Regions from separate parts of the Streptomyces sp. NPDC088097 genome, predicted to be linked through region 3. Evidence: riboswitches for the same ligand, from Rfam matches in the RefSeq annotation. Region 3 holds a riboswitch; each other region holds the start of a gene.
The links. Region 3 has a riboswitch for thiamine pyrophosphate ahead of thiC (phosphomethylpyrimidine synthase ThiC). Riboswitches for the same ligand answer to the same signal wherever they lie in the genome.
Positions count from the first base shown of each region.

Region 1: linked by a shared signal. The riboswitch ahead of thiO (glycine oxidase ThiO) and the one ahead of thiC (phosphomethylpyrimidine synthase ThiC) in region 3 are both predicted to bind thiamine pyrophosphate.
Region 2: linked by a shared signal. The riboswitch ahead of ACIOD1_RS28100 (thiamine ABC transporter substrate binding subunit) and the one ahead of thiC (phosphomethylpyrimidine synthase ThiC) in region 3 are both predicted to bind thiamine pyrophosphate.

Region 1 is NZ_JBIUTJ010000006.1:50,237-54,906, reverse strand. Features, by position in the region: gene pknB (Stk1 family PASTA domain-containing Ser/Thr kinase) at 1-142, opposite strand, end outside; gene ACIOD1_RS19785 (thiazole synthase) at 264-1,058, opposite strand; gene thiS (sulfur carrier protein ThiS) at 1,064-1,264, opposite strand; gene thiO (glycine oxidase ThiO) at 1,261-2,520, opposite strand; TPP riboswitch at 2,518-2,630, opposite strand; gene ACIOD1_RS19770 (NAD(P)/FAD-dependent oxidoreductase) at 2,722-3,951, shown strand; gene ACIOD1_RS19765 (Rv2175c family DNA-binding protein) at 4,030-4,395, shown strand; gene thiE (thiamine phosphate synthase) at 4,471-4,670, shown strand, end outside.
Region 2 is NZ_JBIUTJ010000013.1:80,536-85,205, forward strand. Features, by position in the region: gene frr (ribosome recycling factor) at 1-253, shown strand, start outside; gene ACIOD1_RS28090 (phosphatidate cytidylyltransferase) at 253-1,323, shown strand; gene rlmN (23S rRNA (adenine(2503)-C(2))-methyltransferase RlmN) at 1,417-2,529, shown strand; TPP riboswitch at 2,672-2,778, shown strand; gene ACIOD1_RS28100 (thiamine ABC transporter substrate binding subunit) at 2,865-3,965, shown strand; gene ACIOD1_RS28105 (iron ABC transporter permease) at 4,022-4,670, shown strand, end outside.
Region 3 is NZ_JBIUTJ010000005.1:275,581-280,250, forward strand. Features, by position in the region: gene ACIOD1_RS18695 (DUF5326 family protein) at 1-175, shown strand, start outside; gene ACIOD1_RS18700 (IclR family transcriptional regulator) at 451-1,197, shown strand; gene ACIOD1_RS18705 (SsgA family sporulation/cell division regulator) at 1,295-1,744, shown strand; gene ACIOD1_RS18710 (YibE/F family protein) at 1,796-3,286, opposite strand; TPP riboswitch at 3,326-3,470, shown strand; gene thiC (phosphomethylpyrimidine synthase ThiC) at 3,465-4,670, shown strand, end outside.

The sequences.
Region 1 (4,670 bases), on a different contig from region 3:
CCTTGAGCGCGAGGATCCGGTCGAGCCGGGTGTCGAGGGCCCGGTAGACCGTGGCCATGCCGCCGGCCGCGATACGGGCGTCGACGCGGTAGCGGCCGTCGAGCACGCGCCCGACGAGGGGGTCATCCAGGGTCGTATCCACCCGCCGATTCTACGAGCGCCCCACCGCGCCCCCGCCGGGGTCCCCTCGCTTGCAGCGCACCTGTGACGCATCCCGCTCCGAAAACGGGCCCGGCGCGCCGGAATCCCGGCGCGCCGGGACGTCAGAACGCCGGGCGTTCCGGGTCCAGGGCGGGGAGGCCCTCCTGCGGGGAGGAGGCCTGCGCGAAGCGGCGTTGGGGGATGCGGCCCGCGCGGAAGGCGAGCCGGCCCGCGGTGACGGCGTCCCGCATCGCGGCGGCCATCAGCACCGGAGACTGCGCCCGGGTCACGGCCGAGGCGAGCATCACACCCGCGCAGCCCAGTTCCATCGCCAGGGCCACGTCGGACGCGGTGCCCGCGCCCGCGTCCAGGATCACCGGGACCCCGGCCCGTTCGGTGATCAGCTCGAAGTTGTGCGGGTTGCGGATGCCCATGCCCGAGCCGATAGGGGAGCCGAGCGGCATGATCGCCGCGCAGCCCACGTCCTCCAGCTTGCGCGCCAGCACCGGGTCGTCGTTCGTGTAGGGCAGCACGGTGAAGCCCTCGTCGACGAGGACCTCGGCGGCGTCCAGCAGCTCGACCCCGTCCGGCAGGAGGGTGCGCTCGTCGGCGACCACCTCCAGCTTGATCCAGTCCGTGCCCAGTGCCTCCCGGGCCAGCCGGGCGGTGAGCACGGCCTCGCCCGCGGTGAAGCAGCCCGCCGTGTTCGGCAGGACCGCGATCCCGAGCCGCTCCAGGACGGACAGGACCGAGCCCTGCACCGTCGGGTCCAGGCGGCGCATGGCCACCGTGGTCAGCTCGGTGCCGGAGGCGATCAGGGCCCGTTCCAGGAGGTCCAGGCTCGGGGCCCCGCCCGTGCCCATGATCAACCGGGAGGAGAAGGTCCTCCCGGCGAGGGTGAAGAGGTCGTCGGCCATCGCGCTCAGCCCCCCTGCACGGCGGTGAGGACCTCGACGCGGTCGCCCTCGCCCACCGGGGTGCGGGACCACTGCCCGCGCGGGACGACGGTCTCGTTGAGGGCCGCGGCCACGCCGGACGGGGCCGCGCTCAGGGAGGCGACCACCGCGTCGAGGGTGGTGCCGGCCGCGATCTCGCGCGGCTCGCCGTTGACGGAGATGGTCATACGAGGGACTCCTGACGCGTGCGGGTGGTGGAGAAGCGGCGCGGGGTGAAGGGGCGGGCGACCTCCGGCACGACGCCGGTCGCGAGGAGCTCCGCCATGACGTCGCCGGTGAGCGGGGTCAGTAGCACCCCGTTGCGGTAGTGGCCCGTGGCCAGGTGCAGGCCCGGCAGCTCGGTCGGGCCGAGCAGCGGGGCGTTGTCGGGGGAGCCCGGGCGCAGGCCCGCGAGGGTTTCGGTCAGCGGGAGTTCGGTGATCCCGGGGACCAGCTCGTGGGCGTCGCGCAGCAGTTCGTAGACCCCGCCCGCCGTGACCGTGGTGTCCCAGCCGAGTTCCTCGCTGGTGGCGCCGACGACGAGTTCGCCGTTCTCGCGCGGCACCAGGTAGACGTGGCTGCCGCGCACGACGGCCCGTACGGTCCGCGACAGGAACGGCGCGTACGCCGCCGGCACCGTCAGCCGCAGGACCTGTCCCTTCACCGGCCGCACCGGCACCTCCACCTCGGGCGGCACCCCGGCCAGGCGCCCGCTGAGCGAGCCGGCCGCGAGGACGGTCTGGTCGGCGCGCAGCTCCGTACCGTCCTCCAGTACGGCGCCCAGCGCGCGGTCGGCCCCGGTCAGCAACCGCTCGGCCCTCGCCCGGTGCACGGTGACCCCGGCCCGTTCGCAGGCGGCCAGCAACGCCGCCGCGAGCCGGCGGGGGTCCACCTGGTGGTCGCCGTCGACGCGCAGCCCGCCGCGTACGCCGGGGGCCAGCATCGGCTCCAGGCGGCGGCACTCGCGTCCGGTGAGCCACTCCGACTCCAGGCCGCAGCGGCGCTGGAGGGCGTGGAGTTCCCGCAGGTGGAGGCGGTCGTCGGCGTCGAGGGCCACGGCGAGGGTGCCGCAGGCCCGGTAGCCGATGTCCAGGCCGCCGGAGGCCTCCGCCAGCTCGGCGGCGAATTGCGGGTAGCGGGCGGCGGAGGCCACGTTGAGCCCGAGGAGGGTCTCCTCGCCGTAGTGCAGCTCGGTGACGGCGGCCAACATGCCGGCCGCGACCCGGGCGGCGCCGCCGCCGGGGTCCGGGTCGGCCAGGGTGGTGCGCAGTCCGCGGCGGGCCGCCCGCCAGGCGGTGACCAGGCCGATCAGGCCACCCCCGATGACGAGGACGTCGGACCCCTTGCGGGACGGCCCGGACGTGCCGGATCCTGTGCCGGGTCCTTCGGGCGTGCGAGCCGTCCCGGACGTGCGAGCCGTCCCGGATGTTCGAGATGAGTGCATGGGCGTCCAGCCCCTCCCTTCGCCGGCATGACCCGGATCAGGTTCGTACGGTCGGAGGCCGGCCAGCCTCCCTCTCAGCCCGGTGCGCCCGGACTCCCGCGATAGGTACGGTGGCCAGACTAACCCCGGGGGCGACGGCGGGTAAGGCTGCCTCCCCGCCCCCTGTTCCTGACGGGCCGTCAGTTCAATAGGGTGGGCCGGGTGAGCGAGCAGACGGAACAGACGAAGCCCGGCGTTGTGATCGTCGGCGCCGGAATGGCCGGGGTACAGACCGCGGTGGCCCTGCGCGAACAGGGGTTCACCGGCCCCGTCACCCTGCTGGGAGCCGAACCCCACCAGCCCTACGACCGACCCCCGCTGTCCAAGGCGGTGCTGCTCGGCAAGGCCGAGGACTCCGCCTTCGACGTGGACTTCGAGGGCCTGGACATCGACCTGCGCCTCGGCGTCGAGGTCACCGGACTGTGCCCGGGGGAGCGCGAGCTGGACACCGAGGTCGGACCGGTCCCCTACGAGGTCCTCGTCCTGGCCACCGGCGCCGAACCGCTGACCCTCCCCGGCACCGAGTCCGTCCCGGGGGTCCACCTCCTGCGCACCCTCGACGACGCCGCCCGGCTGCGCCCCGTCCTGGCCGCCGCCCCGGCCGTCGTGGTCGTCGGCGCCGGCTGGATCGGCGCCGAGTTCGCCACGGCCGCCCGCGAGGCCGGCTGCGCCGTGACCGTGGTCGAGGCCGCCGACCGGGTCCTCGCCGGAGCCCTGCCCGCCGAGGTCGCCGCCCCCATGGCCCGCTGGTACGCCGAGGCCGGCGCCACCCTGCTCACCGGCGCCAGGGTGGCCGGCGTCGAGGAGGGCCGGGTCCGGCTGGAGGACGGCCGCGAGCTGGAGGCCGGCGCGGTGGTCGTCGGCATCGGCGCCCGCCCCGCCACGGGCTGGCTCGCCGGCACCGGGATCGAGCGCGGCCCGGACGGCTCCGTCACCGCCGACGCGCACCTGCGCACCTCCCTGCCCGGGGTGTACGCGGTCGGCGACTGCGCCTCCTTCCCCTCGGCCCGCTACGGCGCCCGCCTGTTGGTCCACCACTGGGACAACGCCCTCCAGGGCCCCCGCACCGTCGCCGCGAACATCCTCGCCGGCCCGACGGGGGAGCCCGTACCGCCCTACGACCCGGTGCCCTACTTCTGGTCCGAGCAGTTCGGCCGCTTCGTGCAGTACGCCGGCCACCACGGCGGCGCCGACACCCTGATCGGGCGCGGCGACCCGGGCGGGGCCGCCTGGTCGGTGTGCTGGCTGCGCGAGGGGGCCCTGGTCGGCGTCCTCGCCGTGGGTCGGCCCCGGGACATCGCCCAGGGCCGCAGGCTCATCGAGTCGGCCGCGCCCCTCGACCCCGCGAAGGTCGCCGACCCGGCCGTCGCGCTGAAATCCGCCCTCGCCTGACCCGCCCGGCGCCCGGCCCCGACCCGGACGGACGGGGCCAGGTACCGGGTCTCGGCCCGAGATGGCAGGCTTGTCCCCGTGACCGAGATTGACGCAAAGATCGATGCCCTTGTCCCCGCCTGGCTGTACCTCCCCGACATCGCGGAGATGCTCGACATCGAAGTGACCCGGGTCCGCCAGCTGGTCAAGGAAGGTCAGCTGCTCGCCGTGCGCCGCGGCGAGAACCGCTCCCTCCAGGTGCCCGCCCCCTTCCTCGACGGCGACAAGATCGTCAAGGGTCTCGTCGGACTGCTGACCGTCCTGCGCGACGACGGCTTCTCCGACGCGGAGATCCTGGAGTGGATGTTCACGCCGGACCCGACCCTGCCCGGAACCCCCGCTCAGGCGCTGAGCGAGAATCGCGGCACGGAGGTGAAGCGTCGCGCTCAGGCGCTCGCCCTCTGACCGGCTGATCCACAGGCGTACGGGGCCGACGCGCGCGCGTCGGCCCCGTACGCCACCACCACGGGGGGTACACCCATGCAGCAGCTGTCCGACGCCCGGCTCTACCTGTGCACGGACGCGCGCAAGCGGCAGGGCGACCTCCCCGAGTTCCTGGACGCGGCCCTGTCCGGCGGGGTCGACGTCGTCCAGCTCCGCGACAAGGGCATGGAAGCCGCCGAGGAACTCGAACACCTCGCGGTCTTCGCCGAGGCCGCCCGCCGCCACGGCAGGCTCCT
Region 2 (4,670 bases), on a different contig from region 3:
CCCCGAGCTGACGCAGGACCGCCGCAAGGAGTACATCAAGGTCGCGCGCACCAAGGCCGAGGACTCCAAGGTTTCCATCCGCGCCGTCCGCCGCAAGGCGAAGGACGCCCTCGACAAGCTCGTCAAGGACAAGGAAGCCGGCGAGGACGAGGTGCGTCGCGCCGAGAAGGAGCTCGACGACACCACCGCGAAGTACGTCGCGCAGGTGGACGAGCTGCTCAAGCACAAGGAAGCCGAGCTCCTCGAGGTCTGATGAACGACTCTCCCTGGGCCACGGAGCCGGCAGCGGCGGGTCCCGCATACGATGCGCTGGTGGGCCCGCACACTCGGCCCATGCCCATCGTGACCGATGCCGCCGGCCGTGACTTCGACGACCGGGAAGCACGCGATCGGGGGGCCGCCGTGGTCGGCGGTCCCCCCTTCCGCGCCGAGACGCCGCCGCAGGAGCCCATGCCCAGCCCTCCGCCCTCACAGGCCCCGCAGGACGCGTCGCCCCCGCCGCAGAAGAAGCGCGCGGGGCGGGATCTGCGTGCCGCCATAGGGGTCGGTGTCGGCCTCGGAGCGGTGATCTTCGCCTCGCTCTTCGTCGTCAAGGCCGTCTTCGTCGGCGTGGTCGTCGTCGCCGTCGTCGTGGGCCTGTGGGAGCTGACCTCCCGGCTCCAGGAGAAGAAGGGCATCAAGGCGCCGCTGGTACCGCTCGCGGTCGGCGGCGCGGCGATGGTCATCGCCGGCTACGTCCGGGGCGCCGAGGGCGCCTGGGTCGCCATGGCGCTCACCGCGCTCGCCGTCCTCGTGTGGCGGATGACGGAGCCGCCCGAGGACTACCTCAAGGACGTCACCGCGGGCGTCTTCGCGGCGTTCTACGTGCCGTTCCTGGCCACGTTCGTCGCGATGCTGCTCACCGCCGACGACGGCCCCCAGCGGGTCACGACCTTCCTGGCGCTGACCGTGGTCAGCGACACGGGGGCCTACGCGGTGGGCTGGCGCTTCGGCAAGACCAAGCTCGCGCCGCGCATCAGCCCCGGCAAGACCCGCGAGGGGCTCCTCGGGGCGGTGGCCTTCGCGATGGTGGCCGGCGCGCTGTGCATGGAGTTCCTGATCGACGGGGGCGCCTGGTGGCAGGGACTCCTGCTGGGCCTCGCCGTCGCCGTCAGCGCCACCCTGGGCGACCTGGGCGAGTCGATGATCAAGCGGGACCTCGGCATCAAGGACATGGGCACCCTGCTCCCGGGCCACGGCGGCATCATGGACCGGCTCGACTCGCTGCTGCCGACCGCTCCGGTGGTCTGGCTGCTGCTGGCGGCCTTCGTGGGCACCGGCTGACCTGCGGGAAGGCGCCGTAAGACGCCGGGCGGTTACTCTTGAAAGGCGCGCTGCTTCTGCGGCGCGCCTTTCGTCTTACAAGGAGTACCTGCCATGGCCCGCCCCGTTCCGGGAGAGCTCACCTTCGTCGCCCCTCGCGGAGCCAAGAAGCCGCCCCGGCACCTCGCCGACATGACCCCGGCCGAGCGCCGCGAGGCGGTGGCCGCGATCGGTGAGAAGCCCTTCCGGGCCAAGCAGCTCTCCCAGCACTACTTCGCCCGCTACACGCACGACCCGGCGCAGTGGACCGACATCCCCGCGGCCTCGCGCGAGAAGCTCCAGCAGGAGCTGCTGCCGGACCTGATGAACGTCGTGCGGCACATCAGCTGCGACGACGACACCACCCGCAAGACCCTGTGGAAGCTGCACGACGGCACGCTCGTCGAGTCCGTGCTGATGCGCTACCCGGACCGGGTGACCATGTGCATCTCCTCGCAGGCCGGCTGCGGCATGAACTGCCCCTTCTGCGCCACCGGCCAGGCGGGTCTGGACCGCAACCTCTCCACCGCCGAGATCGTCCACCAGATCGTCGACGGCATGCGCGCCCTGCGCGACGGCGAGGTCCCCGGCGGTCCGGCGCGACTGTCCAACATCGTCTTCATGGGCATGGGCGAGCCGCTCGCCAACTACAACCGCGTGGTCGGCTCCATCCGCCGGCTCACCGACCCGGAGCCCGACGGCCTCGGTCTGTCGCAGCGCGGCATCACCGTCTCCACGGTCGGCCTGGTCCCGGCCATGCTGCGCTTCGCCGACGAGGGCTTCAAGTGCCGCCTCGCCGTCTCGCTGCACGCCCCGGACGACGAGCTGCGCGACACCCTCGTCCCGGTGAACACCCGCTGGAACGTCCGCGAGGTGCTGGACGCGGCCTGGGAGTACGCGGAGAAGTCCGGCCGACGGATCTCCATCGAGTACGCCCTGATCCGCGACATCAACGACCAGGCCTGGCGCGGCGACCTCCTCGGCCGGCTGCTCAAGGGCAAGCGCGTACACGTCAACCTGATCCCGCTGAACCCGACGCCCGGCTCCAAGTGGACGGCCTCGCGCCCGGAGGACGAGAAGGCCTTCGTCGAGGCCATCGCCCGGCACGGCGTGCCGGTCACCGTCCGCGACACCCGCGGCCAGGAGATCGACGGGGCGTGCGGCCAGCTCGCCGCCTCGGAGCGCTAGGCCGTCTCTTTCGGATCTTGGTGGGTGAGCCGGGCCCGCCAAGACCCGGACGGGACGACCTGGGCCACCGGCGCTGATCTCGGACTTTCGGTCAAGACCGATCGCATTCGGCCACGGGGTACCCTGTGGCCGAACCAATTTCATATTCCGACAGGGGAGCGCCACAGCGCTGAGAGTGCGGTCCGTCACCGCAGACCCTCTGAACCTCGCCCCGGTCATTCGGGGTAGGAAGTTCGGTCATTCACTCAAGCTGTTGCGCCCTGCCCGGCGTCCGCTCCCACAGAGCGCCGGGCGGGGCCGCGTCTTCTCCTGGTCATCCCAGGAGGAATTCACCAGTGAGCACCACCAAGAAGATCGCGGGCGCCGTGCTCGCGGCCGCGCTCGGCGTCACCACGCTCGGCGCATGTGGCGGCACGGACGCCAAGGACAAGGCGGCCGGGGCGAGTGACGCCCCGAAGTCGAAGACGATCACGCTGGTCTCGCACGACTCCTTCAACGTGACCGACGCGGTCCTCAAGGACTTCGAGAAGCAGAGCGGCTACACGGTCAAGGTGCTGAAGTCCGGGGACGCCGGCGCCGCGCTCAACCAGGAGATCCTCACCAAGGGCTCCCCGCGCGGCGACGTCTTCTTCGGCGTGGACAACACCCTGCTCTCGCGGGCCCTCGACAACGGGATCTTCACCCCGTACGAGGCCAAGGGCCTGGCCGACGTCAAGCCCGAGTACGTCCTCGACAAGGAGCACCGGGTCACCCCGATCGACTCCGGTGACATCTGCGTCAACTACGACAAGGCCTACTTCGCCGACAAGAAGCTGGCCCCGCCGCAGACGCTGGACGACCTGCTGAAGCCCGAGTACAAGAACCTCCTCGTCACCGAGAACGCGGCGACCTCCTCGCCCGGCCTCGGTTTCCTCCTCGCCTCCGTCGGCAAGTACGGCGAGGACGGTTGGAAGGACTACTGGACCAAGCTCAAGGCCAACGGCGTCGAGGTCGTCGACGGCTGGGAGCAGGCCTACAACGAGCGCTTCTCCGGCTCCGCCGGCGGCAAGAAGGCCAAGGGCGACCGCCCGCTGGTCGTCTCCTACGCCTCCAGCCCGCCGGTCGAGGTCCTCTACGGCGAGCCGCAGCCGGCCGAGGCCCCCACGGGCGTCTCCACCGGGACCTGCTTCCGCCAGGTCGAGTTCGCGGGCCTGCTCAAGGGCGCGAAGAACGAGGAGGGCGGCAAGGCGCTGCTCGACTTCCTGGTGAGCAAGAAGTTCCAGGAGGACATGCCGCTCCAGATGTTCGTGAACCCGGTCCTGAAGGACGCGAAGCTGCCGGAACTCTTCACGAAGCACGGCGTGGTCATCGAGAAGCCGGAGACGGTCGCTCCCGACACCATCGCGAAGAACCGTGAGCAGTGGGTCAAGGCATGGTCCCCGCTCGTCGTGAAGTAGTGCGCGACACCACCCCGAAGGAGAGCGGGCGCGCCACGGCCGTCAGGTTGGCCCTGATGGCCGTGCCGCTCGCCTTCTTCGGGCTGTTCTTCGCCTATCCTGTGGCCGCCATTGTCGGCCGCGGGCTGAAGACCGACGAGGGCTGGCAGTTCGGCCGGATCGGTGAGGTCCTCGCCCGGCCCGACATCGGCGACGTGCTCTGGTTCACGACCTGGCAGGCGGTCGCCTCCACCGTGCTGACCCTGCTGATCGCCCTCCCGGGCGCGTACGTCTTCGCCCGCTTCGAGTTCCCGGGCAGGCAACTGCTGCGCGCCCTGGTCACGGTGCCCTTCGTGCTGCCGACCGTGGTCGTCGGCACGGCCTTCCTGGCCCTCGTCGGGCGGGGCGGGTTGCTCGACGAGCTGTGGGGCGTCCGGCTGGACACCACCGTCTGGGCGATCCTGCTCGCGCACGTGTTCTTCAACTACGCCGTCGTCGTGAGGACGGTCGGGGGACTCTGGGCGCAGCTCGACCCGCGCCAGGAGGAGGCCGCCCGGGTGCTGGGCGCCGGCCGCTTCGAGGCCTGGCGGCGGGTGACGCTGCCCGCGCTGGGACCGGCCGTGGCCGCCGCCTCGCTGATGGTGTTCCTGTTCACCTTCACCTCCTTCGGCGTCGTGCAGATCCTCGGCGGGCCCGCGTACTCCACCTTGGAGGTGGAGGTCTACC
Region 3 (4,670 bases):
CGCCGTTCCGCTGCTGGCGCTCTTCGTCTTCGGTGGGGTCATCGGCGCGATCCTCGGCACGCTGATCGCGATCGTCTTCAAGGTGCTGCTCTTCGTCGCACTCGTCGGCGGCCTGATCTTCGTGGTCAAGAAGTTCTCGGGCGGCGGTTCCAAGTCCTCCGCCGGCGACTGGTAGGACGCCCCGCCCGGTGGCGGTGGGATTGACCCAGGCGGGGGAACGTGAGCGGCCAAACCGCTCACACCTCGGGAACCGGTGGATAGAGTCGCAATCCGTGCCGCCCTGGGCACCCACAGCCGGCAACTCCGCTTGAGCGGACGGGCAGTCACGCAGCCGCCGCGCACGACCCCCAGGAGTCGCGGCACCCGCGGGGGCGGCCCCCGCAGGGCGGGCCTCCCGGGGCTCGCCGCCAGGCCTGGGGGTGAGCTTTGTCTTCGGTCCACAACGCCGGTGTGCCGACGCTGATCGGCTCGGTGCAACGGGCGCTGCGGCTGCTGGAGGCGGTGGGCTCGCACAGCGACGGAGCCCCGGCGAAGCAGCTGGCGCGTGAAGCCGGGCTCCCGCTCCCCACCGCGTACCACCTGCTGCGCACGCTCACACACGAGGGATACCTGCGCCGGGAGTGCGGGGTGTTCGTCCTGGGGGACGCCGCCGGCCGGCTCGCCGGTGGCGGGCTTCAGCAGAAACGTCGCAGCATGATCCTCGACTCGCTCGCGCACTTCCGCGACGCGATCGGGGCCCCCGTCTACTTCGCGGTGTACCGAGAGGGTGAGATCGAGGTCGTCGGAGTTTCCGACACCCCGACCCATCCCGCCTGCGAGGAGTGGGCAGACTTCCGGGCGACCGGGCACGCGCACGCCATCGGGCAGTGCCTGCTCGGACAGCTCGACGAGAAGACGCGCGAGGACCACTACGACCGTCACCCGGTCGAGGCCATCACGCCGTACACCGTGCGGGACAAACGGTCCCTGGAGCAGCGCATGGCCTGTCTGGAGCGGATGCAACCCGTGACGGAGCGGCAGGAGTACGCCCTGGGAACGGTGTGCGCGGCCATCCCGATCACGGCTGGGGACACCGCCGCGACCATGGCCATTTCTCTCCCTGTGCACCACGAGAATCGGTTGCCCTCCGTAGTCGATCGACTACGGAGTGAAGTAGGCGCGCTGCTGAGCACCCTCTCGTTCTCTATCAGTATCTGAAAACTCACTCCTTGTGATCTCCCCGCGCTTCCACCACTCTTGTCAAGATGGCCCCCGGGGATCATTCCTGGCCACTTCCACTACAGCGGGGTAGGCAATGCGCGAGTCGGTACAGGCAGAGGTCATGATGAGCTTCCTCGTTTCCGAGGAGCTGTCGTTCCGGATCCCGGTGGAACTCCGGTACGACGCCCGTGATCCCTATGCGGTGCGCCTGACGTTCCACCTTCCCGGAGACGCGCCCGTCACCTGGGCGTTCGGTCGGGAGCTGCTCCTCGACGGCATCAACAAGCCCTGTGGCGACGGGGACGTACACATCGCCCCCACCGATCCGGACGAGCTGTGCGACGTCCACATCCGTCTCCAGGTCGGCGGCGACCGCGCGTTGTTCCGCGCCGGGGCGGCGCCGCTCGTCGCGTTCCTCGACCGCACCGACCGGATCGTCCCGCTCGGCCAGGAGCGCAACCTGGGTGACTTCGAGGAGCACTTGGACGAGGCGCTGGGCAAGATCCTCGCCGAAGCCCACCAGAACGAGCAGAACGCGGGCTGACGGGGCGCCGCCCCGGTGGGACCGATGGACCGCCGCCGCGGCGGCCCGCCGTCAGCGCTTGCGCCGTCGGCCCCGACCGCCGCGGGCCGGACCCTGGGCCGGTACGGCGGCAACGGATCCGGGTCGGTCGGCGGACACGACCAGGGCGGCCAGCGCGGTGGTCATGGGGACCGAGGCCACGAGCCCGATCGAGCCCACGAGGGTCCGTACGATCTCCTCCGCGACCAGCTCGCTGTTGGCCACCGAACCCATGCTGCTGTTCGCGATGGAGAACAGCAGGAGCAGCGGGAGCGCGGCGCCCGCGTAGGCCAGTACCAGGGTGTTGACCACTGAGGCGATGTGGTCCCGGCCGATGCGGATGGCCGCCCGGTACAGGGCGCGCGGGCCCATGTCCGGGTCCGCCTGGTGCAGTTCCCACACAGCCGAGGTCTGGGTGACGGTGACGTCGTCCAGGACGCCGAGCGAGCCGATGATCACGCCCGCGAGCAGCAAACCGCTCATGTCGATCTCCGGGTAGAGCCCGTGGATCAGCCCGGTGTTGTCGTCCGTGTTGCCGCTCAGGAACGCCCAGTCGATGAACAGCGAGCCCAGCAGTCCGATCAGCAGCAATGAGGCCAGGGTGCCGAGGACCGCGACCGAGGTGCGGGCGGTCAGGCCGTGGCACATGTAGAGCGCGATCAGCATGATCGCGCTGGCCCCGATCACCGCGACCAGGAGGGGGTTCGAGCCCTGGAGGATCGCGGGGAGGATGAAGAGGGTCAGCACTCCGAAGCTGACCACGAGGGCGATGAGAGCGAAGAGCCCGCGGATCCGGCCGACCACGACGACCGCGATGGCGAAGATGGCCGCCAGCAGGGCCATCGGCAGCTTCCGGTGCACGTCGATCACGGAGTACTGGAGGTCGCGGGGGGCGTCGGGCGCGTACGCGACCACCACCTCCTGGCCCTTCTCCAACTGCCGTGGCGCGCCCGGCTGGACGATCTCGAAGAAGGCGCGCCCCTTGTCCGGCCCGCTGGTCACCTCGACGGTGGCCTTCTTGCACGCGCCGGTCTGCGCGGCCTGCGCCTCCCGGCCCTCGGGGGTGGAGGTGTCGCCGGTGGGCGGTACCTGCGAGGCGTTGACGGATTTGCAGTCGACCTTTGCCAAGGCGACCACCGAGGCCTGCTGGGTCTGGCGGTCGAAGCCGACGCCGGTCCGCTCGTGGTCGGGGGCGCCTCCGGGCCAGAGCACGGCCATGCCGACGAAGACGGCGACGGCGAAGGGGATCAGCACCGCGGCGATGACCTTGCGCAGGTGCTTGGAGACCGGGGCCGCCGGGCCGTGGCCATGACCGTGGCCGTGGGAGTGACCGGGCGCGTGATCGTGGGACGCGGGCCGGGAAGACCCGTGGGAGGAGCCATGGGAAGAGCCGTGCGAGGAGTCGGTCTCGTGTCCGTGGGACGCGTGCTCGTGGCCGGTGTGGCCCATGGGTTCGGTGGGGTGGTGGGGGGGCTGCGGCGAGGACGTCACCGGCAGATCATCGCAAGAGATGAGGGGGCCCACTGTTCAGCACGCCACAGATGACGCTAGCGTGGGGGCACCTTTGCACAACGCGGGAGCTCGGAGCACCGGGCTGAGAGGACGCTGATCACCGTACGCGCATGAAAATGCGCTCGGGAAGAGGCTGCGTCGACCGCCGAACCTGTTACCGGGTAATGCCGGCGTAGGGAGATCAGGTCTCATGACCATTCAGGACGCACGCACGCCTGCCGTCAGCCAGGAAGCCGACGGCCAGACCGAGCGCCAGCCCGGCTGGCACAAGGGGTACCTGGCGGGCTCCCGCCCGGACCTCCGGGTGCCGGTCCGCCAGGTCCACCTCACCAACGGCAAGGACGTGACGCTCTACGACACGTCCGGTCCGTACACCGACCCGCAGATCGAGACCGACGTGCGCCGCGGCCTGGCGCCGCTGCGCGAAAACTGGATCATCAGCCGCGGGGACACCGAGGAGTACGCGGGTCGCCCCGCACGCCCCGAGGACGACGGCATCAAGCACACCTCGCCGCGCGGTGGCCTCAAGAACCTCGACGCGGTCTTCCCGGGCCGCCCCCGTCAGCCCCGCAGGGGCCGTGACGGCGTCGCCGTCACGCAGCTCGCGTACGCCCGCCGGGGCGAGATCACCCCGGAGATGGAGTACGTCGCGATCCGCGAGAACGTCTCTCCCGAGGTCGTCCGGGAGGAGATCGCCGCAGGTCGGGCGGTCCTCCCGGCCAACGTGAACCACCCCGAGATCGAGCCGATGATCATCGGCAAGCGGTTCCTGGTGAAGGTCAACGCCAACATCGGCAACTCCGCGGTCACCTCCTCCATCGAGGAGGAGGTCGACAAGATGACCTGGGCGACCAAGTGGGGCGCCGACACGGTCATGGACCTGTCGACCGGTCGCAACATCCACACCACCCGTGAGTGGGTGCTGCGCAACTCCCCCGTCCCGATCGGCACCGTGCCGCTCTACCAGGCGCTGGAGAAGGTCGACGGCCGTGCCGAGGACCTGACCTGGGAGATCTACAAGGACACGGTCATCGAGCAGGCCGAGCAGGGCGTCGACTACATGACGGTCCACGCCGGCGTGCTGCTGCCCTACGTCCCGCTGACCGCCCGCCGCAAGACCGGCATCGTCTCGCGCGGCGGCTCGATCATGGCCGCCTGGTGCCTCGCGCACCACAAGGAGAACTTCCTCTACACGAACTTCGAGGAGCTCTGCGAGGTCCTCGCGGCCTACGACGTCACCTACTCCCTCGGGGACGGCCTGCGCCCCGGCTCCATCGCGGACGCCAACGACGCGGCCCAGTTCGCGGAGTTGAAGACGCTGGGCGAGCTGAACACGATCGCCAAGCGCCACAACGTCCAGACGATGATCGAGGGCCCGGGCCACGTCCCGATGCAC